DNA from 2 places in the Shewanella sp. YLB-07 genome. Region 2 is predicted to be linked to the other one. Evidence: predicted binding sites of a transcription regulator. Region 2 holds the regulator's gene; the other holds the start of a gene.
The links. The regulator sigma-54, encoded in region 2, starts transcription at its own class of promoters, with help from an activator protein. The targets are predictions, from matches to a motif close to GTTGGCACGNNNNTNGNNT.
Positions count from the first base shown of each region.

Region 1: FS373_RS20620 (flagellar hook-length control protein FliK) is a predicted target of sigma-54. The motif match lies at 1,645-1,663, and genes of this name have one in related genera.

Region 1 is NZ_VOQB01000010.1:130,630-134,907, forward strand. It holds gene FS373_RS20620 (flagellar hook-length control protein FliK) at 1-1,506, opposite strand, end outside; gene fliJ (flagellar export protein FliJ) at 1,710-2,156, opposite strand; gene fliI (flagellar protein export ATPase FliI) at 2,202-3,542, opposite strand; gene fliH (flagellar assembly protein FliH) at 3,511-4,278, opposite strand, start outside.
Region 2 is NZ_VOQB01000011.1:108,588-112,865, forward strand. It holds gene ptsN (PTS IIA-like nitrogen regulatory protein PtsN) at 1-395, opposite strand, end outside; gene hpf (ribosome hibernation promoting factor) at 398-685, opposite strand; gene FS373_RS21745 (RNA polymerase factor sigma-54) at 900-2,384, opposite strand; gene lptB (LPS export ABC transporter ATP-binding protein) at 2,538-3,269, opposite strand; gene lptA (lipopolysaccharide transport periplasmic protein LptA) at 3,266-3,910, opposite strand; gene lptC (LPS export ABC transporter periplasmic protein LptC) at 4,022-4,278, opposite strand, start outside.

The DNA.
Region 1 (4,278 bases), on a different contig from region 2:
AACTTGGCTATCGGTGAGTTGCAGCCCCTGTTCGGCTAACATCTCTCTCAACCTAGGTAATGCTTGCTCTACAATATCTCGGGTCTGAGGCTGGACGACATGAAACTGCACTTGAGTCTGGTCGCCCTGGACCTGAATTCTTACCACCAAGGGCCCAAGTTCAGGTGGATCTAACCTAATTTCAGCATGCAAGACCCCTTTACTCACCATAGCCACTAACTGTTGCTTCATGACCGGAGAAAAACGCTGGATCATCTCCTGCATCTGACTCTGAGTGTCATTATTCTGTCTTAGTACCAACTGAAACTGGGGAGTTTCAAGTTTACTTGGTGGTGTCGAGCCTACTTGCATCCCAGATAAGGTTTTAATATCTAAGTTTGACGTGGATGTTGTGTCCGTTAGCGTTGAAGATGCCTCTACATTGGCCCTCAAGGGATTGAGCTGTACCGATAACTCAGCCCCTTTAAGCTGTTGCTCAGCCTTAGCCATAGCTTCAACAGGCAGCTTAGTGCTCCCTTGAAGCTTAGCTGACTCTTCCACTTGGGTTTTCTCACCTAAAATTTGACTAAACTGCTTATCTTTACCTTGCTCGATTTGATTTTCCGTGCGGGTTAACACATCTATCCCTGCAGCTTGTTGGGACTGGACCACTTTTGCTACATCTTTGACTTCGGCTGTCTTGTCAGTGACTTGTGCTTCGAACAATGTCGAGATGCCATTGGGCTCTGACAGACCAGCACTGCGGCTTTCGCTCCCAACAATAGCAGCAGATCGCACGCTCGCAGCCTGAAAGTCTGAACTTGTCACAGTAGCAATTAGCTGAAGTAAATTTTCAGGGGGTAATACAGTTAATTCGGCCTCGGATAAACCAGACTCCTGTACTAGCTTATCAATAAGGTTTTTATCTAATGGGAGTTGAGTCTCTGGATCTAAGAGCTGAGCATCAGAATCAATGACTAAAGTCTCTAAACCGATAAGTGATACCGTCTGCGATGGCTCAATCACAACGTCACCGGCTATTACCTCTTCGCCTTGTTTTATCTCTTCTGCAGGAAGATTAAAATCTGTATTTTCAGCATCATTTGCCACACTCAGTAAATAATCATCTAATGTTGAATGACTTGACGCTTTCTCATTGCCTTCCTGCGGCAAGGTATCGCCGCTGTTATCTAGGCTAGTATTTCCCTCTAGCTTACTGGCCCAATTTATTTGAGCCAGTACATGATTGACATCGATTTCTGTTCCATCCAATTGGGCTTCACTCTCAGACTCATCGCCCGCTCCCTTTAGCTGTGGATCATTTTTAACCGGTCTTGTTTCAACATTGATATTTTCAGCTCGATTTGACTCTTTCGCTTGAGTACTAGCTTGCTCTAAAGCCACAGAAAAATCATTATTTTCAGATGATTGAGTACGACTCTTATCACCTTGCTTTATTCCACCAACAGATAGGTTATCGGATGTGTTTTCTTTATTCGCTAAGAGTATATTCGTCATTTTCTGCATTAAGCCTCCAACAAGGCTGATGTCCAATCAAGGTAAGCGCATTTTTAAGAGAATCACTGACGCCAGAACTATCTCGTCAAAACAGCTTTGTCAAAATAGTGGCCAAAAAATTAAATGCCCACACGTTATCAATAAATTAAGCAATAAAGATGCCAATATATAAAGGGTTCTTTAGGCAAGTAACAGCATCAAAAGATCTTGTGTCAGCGAATTTTTTTTCTATAAAACATCTGTGATGCAAACTCATCCACCATCTTTTGTTCGAGTCTCATCTCTGCTTTTCTTGCCTTCTGTGCTTTATGTTCTAACAGTAATTCAACCGCCTTACGTTTTTGCCGTTTCTCTTGCCAATGCCGCTGCCTATGCCCCCGCTGAGTATCTGCTTCTGCGACCGAAGTAAGCTGCTTGGTAATGGCTTCATCTACTTGACGTACAAATTGGTGAAATTGATGATAATAACTGGCACTGATATTTTTACCATGATGGCTCTCCATCTGTTTCATATAATCCAAGCGATAATTTCGCAGCGCCTCAAGTTGGCTCTGGCATTTTTGCAGTGCCAGTTGAGCCGATTTCAACTGCAACGCCGCCTGCTCTTCTGCTTCACTCGTCAGTTTCAATACAGTATGAAGAGGATCTTGCTTAGCCATAGTTATTCCTGAGATAAAAGAAGTCCCCTAGGACCTAGAAACTGATCATACCTTACACTGAGCACTCAACTGAGAAAGCATGAGCTGACTGGAATCAAAACTGAGAGTCTCCTTCATTGACTGCCTTAAAAATGCGTTCATCGCAGGCTGAAGCCGTATCGCATTGTCGATTCTAGGATCGCTGCCCTGAGTGTATGCCCCGATCGAAATCAGATCTTTGTTCTGTTGATACAAAGAATATACTTGCTTTACACGTCGCATTGACTCCAGATGCTCAGTGCTGATCACCATAGGTGCGACACGGCTAATCGAGGCTTCTACATCGATGGCGGGGTAATGACCTGAATCGGCTAATGCTCTCGACAAGACTATGTGTCCATCTAGGATTGCCCTAGCCGCATCGGCAATGGGGTCCTGCAGATCATCGCCTTCAGTCAACACAGTATAAAACGCCGTGATAGAGCCTTGACCCGGACCACCATTTCCCGCTCTTTCAACCAATTTGGGTAACTTGGCAAATACCGAAGGCGGATAGCCTTTGGTTGCGGGAGGTTCACCAACCGCGAGTGCGATTTCCCGTTGTGCCTGAGCATAACGAGTCAAGCTGTCCATAAGAAGCAATACGTTATAGCCTAAATCTCTAAAATATTCTGCAATTCTGGTTGATGTTTCACAGGCTCGAAGACGCATGAGTGGAGACGTATCGGCCGGGGCTGCCACCACCACAGAGCGTGCACGTCCCTCTTCCCCCAAAATCTCTTCGATAAACTCTTTAACTTCCCGGCCACGTTCTCCCACTAACCCCACGACTATAATGTCGGCGGTGGTGCCCCGCGTCATCATGCCCAGTAGCACACTCTTGCCCACCCCAGAACCGGCAAAGAGTCCCATCCTCTGACCTTTGCCGACAGTTAACATGGCATTTATCGCCCTGACCCCTACATCTAAGGGCTCAGTGATCGCTCTTCGGGCTAAGGGGTTGATGATTGGTGCATGTCTTGGCGCTTTTTGATCGGTTCGTAATCGGCCTAAATTATCTAAGGGGTGACCATTGCCATCGAGCACCCGGCCTAATAATTCCAGGCCAACATTGAGTCCGGTTTGCTCACCTAAGGGAGTCACCTTAGCGCCGGGTAAGACGCCTCTAAGTTCTTCTATAGGCATTAAGTAGAGCAACTCATCGTCGAAACCTATCACCTCGGCGACCAAGTCTCCAGCCAAGGTCTCTATGCTACACAGACTACCTATCGGAGCCCGACAGCCGATGGCTTCGAGTGTTAAGCCTACCACCCGGATCAACTGTCCACTGGCCTCAGCTACGAATGGATGAACCCTATCATTTTGCAGTCTGATTTTATTCAGTAACTGGCTTTGGCGGTTGCTCATCTTGTTTTACGCCCTCTGAATCTTTAGCTGCTGACACGTTTTCTTCATTAGTGCTAAGTGTCTCTTTTTGTGCACTAGGCTCACTCTCTAGACCCCCGGATGGCTTAAGCTCATCAGGCTGGTCCTTAATCTCAGGTGTTGGTAAGCCATTATCTTCTTGTTCTGGTTGTGGCTCAAGCTCAGATTGCTCCTCTGCTTCATCAGACTCATTCTGTTTGCCATCCTGACTATAGGATGATAATGCTTGCTGTTGCTGTTCTTGAGATTGATTGAGATGTTGAACATTATGCTCCATCTCCTCCAGAACTGTGCTTATTCTCTGCTCGAGTCGCATATCGACACTACTTCGCTGATTGTTGATGACACAATCACCAGGTGACAGACTCGGGTCAGCTTCCAATTCCCAGCGGTTTTTGTCCAACTGATTAGCGCTATAGAGTTCTTGAACCAAGTTATGATCATCGGGATGCAAGCGAATGGTGATCCCTTGTTCTTTCAACGGCAGTGAATCAACTCCTTGTCTCAATGCTGCTAATATGTGCTCGGGGTGAGTTTTTAACTCGTGACCAATAACTGCTCGGGTTAATTTCATCGTCAAGGAGAGTAACTCTTGCTCAATCTCGGTATCTAGCAGGGCTAAAGGCTTTTCAAATTGCTCCAGCAAGGACTCAAATCGTGAGATTAACACTTTGGCTTCCTCGACTCCTTCACTATGACCTTGCTCAATCCCCTGTTT
Region 2 (4,278 bases):
AACTGTTTCACAATATGCTTGTTATTGAGTTTCTCAGCCATGGATGACAGAGTACTCAAGTGCTGCTCACATTGATCCGCAGGGACTAAAAGTGCAAATAGTATATCTACAGGTTGCTTATCAATGGCGTCGAAGGAGATAGGCTCTTCGCACTTGATTAATACAGCAACCGGTTGACTTATATTGCTCAACCTACCATGAGGAATCGCAATACCATTACCTATACCTGTGCTTCCCATTTTTTCCCTCGCCAAGAGACTTTCAAAAATCTCTTGTGAAGATAGGGTTGGGTACTGGACAGCGGCAAGATCGCTGATGAGTTCCAGTACCTTTTTCTTACTGCCCGGAGTGGCGCAAGTTGTACATTCCGGCTGCAGGATGGTGCTTAATTCCATTATTAATGCTTTGTTAGCTTCTCTTTGTGTTTAATAACCTGACGGTCGAGCTTATCAATCAGGGAGTCGATAGCGGCGTACATGTCAGCGTTCTCTGACATAGCAAAAACCTCACCACCGGCAAGGTGGAGTTTAGCTTCGGCTTTTTGCTGCATTTTCTGAACATTTAAAATAACGTGTACATTATTGATCTGATCGAAATGTCGTTCAAGCTTAGTGAACTTTTCTTCGACATATTGCCTTAGCGATGTAGTGATCTCTATATGGTGTCCAGTTAGGTTTATTTGCATAGAAATACTCCTCCAGTGTCCAATTTAACTCTTAGGTAGGTTGTAGAAAAATCTTTCGGGATTTAACTCACAACATAATTCCCTGTTATACCAGGAGTTGAGCCTAAGGGTTATCGACTACAGGCTGCTTCTGGTGATTAGCGCTCAACATGAGCGCTAATCAGGTCGTGGCTAAGTAGATTTTTCTATTTAGGTGACGACCTTACTTCCTTCTTTATAAACTCTTACGTTGATTCGATGGTGGAATCAACATGGCTTCACGATACTTAGCTATGGTGCGCCTCGCGACCTGAATTCCCTGCTCTGCTAATAGCAAAGCCATCTTACTGTCGCTGAGTGGTTTCTGTTGATTTTCGGCTGCAACCAGCTTCTTTATGAAAGCACGAATGGCGGTAGATGAACACTCGCCGCCATCATCGGTCCCCACATGGCTGGAGAAAAAGTATTTCAGCTCAAATATGCCCCTCGGGGTATGCATATATTTTTGTGTGGTGACACGGGATATGGTGGATTCGTGCATCTCTACGGCTTCGGCTATGTCGTTCAATACCATAGGTTTCATGGCTTCTTCACCGAATTCGAAGAAGCCCTGTTGGAATTTAACTATGCAGTTTGAGACTTTCAGTAAGGTCTCGTTGCGGCTCTCTAAGCTCTTGATAAACCACTTAGCCTCTTGCAGGTGACCACGAATAAACTGACTATCTGATTGATTCTTGGTACTTTTCACCATGGATGCATAATGTTGGTTGACGTTGATCTTCGGCATATTGTCTGGATTTAACTCAACCATCCAACGACCTTTCTTCTTGGTCACAGTGACATCTGGGATGACATACTCATCTTTACCTGGAGTAATGGCGAGTCCTGGGCGGGGATTAAGCGTTTGGATTAACTCAATGGCGACTCTGAGATCATCTTCCTTAAGCTTAGTCTTACGCATTAACTGGCGGAAATCACGTCCTGCGATCAGATCCAGATGATCTTTGATAAGGAGCCTGGCATTATCTATGTGGGGGGTTGTATCTGCGTATTGTGCCAGTTGAATCAAGAGACATTCGCTGAGGTCCCTGGCTGCTATGCCGATAGGATCGAAGTGTTGGATACGTTTGAGGACGGCTTCAACTTCATCCTGTTCAATTTCTGGATCACCCATGGCCTCGAGAATATCTTCAACACTTTGGGTGAGATAGCCCCTCTCATCAATGGCATCTATGATGGCGGTCGCTATGGCGAGATCATTATCAGAAAACGGTGTCAGGTTCTTCTGCCATTCGAGATGCTCATACAAACCTTCGCTGGTCTCGCCTTGGAAGGGCATATCATCGTCGCGCATGGCACCAGAACTCGAGTTCGGAGACGCGGTATAGACTTCATCCCAAGTGGTGTCCATGGGGAGCTCTTCTGGCATGGAATCTTGGGTTATTGCCTCTGAGGTTTCAACCGCAGAGCTGTCGATTGGACCATCACCTTCGCCATCACCCGTGGCGTTAAAGTCTTCTGCGTCTATGGTCTTATCTTCACCATTGACTGGGGGGTCAACCTGTTCTTCATCTAGTTCGAGAAGGGGGTTGGAGTCTAACGCTTGTTGGATTTCTTGTTGCAGTTCCAGCGACGATAGTTGCAATAGACGTATAGCCTGCTGCAGTTGTGGTGTCATGGTTAACTGCTGACCCATTTTAAGCTGGAGTGACGCTTTCATTTACCGCTATTCCCTTCATTGTAATTATAAAATGAGAAAGCCTGCTTTGACTTGTTTGGGGTTTCTCTGAGCCCCTGGACCTTAGGCTGAGTAAGCCGAGTGTCGATAAATACTCATCCCTTAATGCGCGTTAAGAATGAGTCTCTTGATTAACTATAGCTTGAATTGTTCACCTAAGTACACAGCTCGTACTTGCTTATTGTCCAAGATCTCGGCGGGTGTACCTTCAGCGATTAAATTTCCGTGACTGACTATGTAAGCTCGCTCACATACGTCTAAAGTTTCACGCACATTATGGTCAGTGATCAGTACACCTAAGCCGCGACTCTTAAGCTGCTCGATGATTTTTTTAATGTCGATAACCGAAATAGGATCCACCCCTGCAAAGGGCTCATCGAGGAGAATAAACTTAGGGTTAGCTGCCAAGGCTCTGGCTATCTCGACGCGTCTGCGTTCACCGCCCGAGAGTGCCATGCCTTGGCTGTCACGAATATGGGTAATATGAAACTCTTCCAGAAGGCTCTCGAGTTGTTCTTCCCGGGTGTTGTTATCTATATCTGAACGTGTCTGTAGTACCGCCATTATGTTATCCCTAACCGATAACTTCCTAAAGATGCTCGCCTCTTGAGGCAGGTAACCTATGCCTTTTCTTGCCCTCAAGTGCATAGGATCTAAGGTCAGATCATCATCATCGATTAAGATCCTACCTTTATCACTCTGTACTAAGCCTACGATCATGTAGAAAGTGGTGGTTTTTCCCGCGCCATTAGGGCCTAACAGACCGACTATCTGTCCGGTTTTGACTGTGATACTGACATCTTGAACTACGGCTCTATTCTTATAACTCTTGGCAAGGTTGACTGCCTTTAGCGTCATCTGGCTCATTGTTTCTCCTGCCCTATGACTGGTAACTGAGTAGGTATAATGTCTTGCTTGCTGGTTTGATTGTTCGTTTCAGCTGGCTCGACTTCTGGTAATTGAGTCGGCAGCGGCTCCGTAGCTGGCTCTTGTTCTTTGGCCTTATCTTGACTGGTATCCTGATAGCTTTCTGGCTGAATAATGGTGATAACCCTATCATTGCCTTTGCTTTCTGCTATCAACTGTTGCTTAGCTATGTTGTAGCGAATCATATTACCTGTTACTCGGCTACCATCTTGCTCCAGCGTGGCATTACCTACCAAGGTTAAGGTTCTGCTCGATAGCTCATACCTAATTTCTTTGGCACTGGCAGAAGCCGGGCGTCCATCTTCCATTATCTGGGAGTATGTCGCGGGATTTCCGATGGCGACAAGTGTTTTTCCGCCGCCATCTTCTTTAGAGGAGGCTCTGAGTTCGTCGGCTAAAATTTTGATCGATCCCTGAGTCACTTCCACTGGACCATGAAAGATCATCTGATTATTCTTGATATCGGCTTCCTGACTCGCTGCCGAGATCTTAACTTCTTGCATGAGATCATCTTGCTTTGTCATGCCACTAAAACTTGTGATACACAGTAGAGCAGCGATGATTAAGTTATGTTTGTTCATATCGTCCTTCAAATGGCGTACTTGTCTTGTTCACAACACATATGGATCATAGGTATTGTTGGTCTGAGTCTGTTTTTCTAAAATATGGCTTTGGGCTAGCACAAAGCCAAGCTAATTGACCTCATATATCCCTTTAACCTTACTCAATAATTGTACTTTTTGGGCGTTAAGATCACCGAACAAACCCACACCTTGGATAATAAAATCAGTACCTGTGATGTAAACCTCACGATCTGAGGTCATGACCATGGTATTGAGATCTAATTCCAAGTAACTGGTTTTCATGGTTTGAATCGGTTCTTCAGGGCTTATGGAATCGATAATAACATTGTTCTCGAGAACGACTTTGCCTGATTTCTTATTGAGTG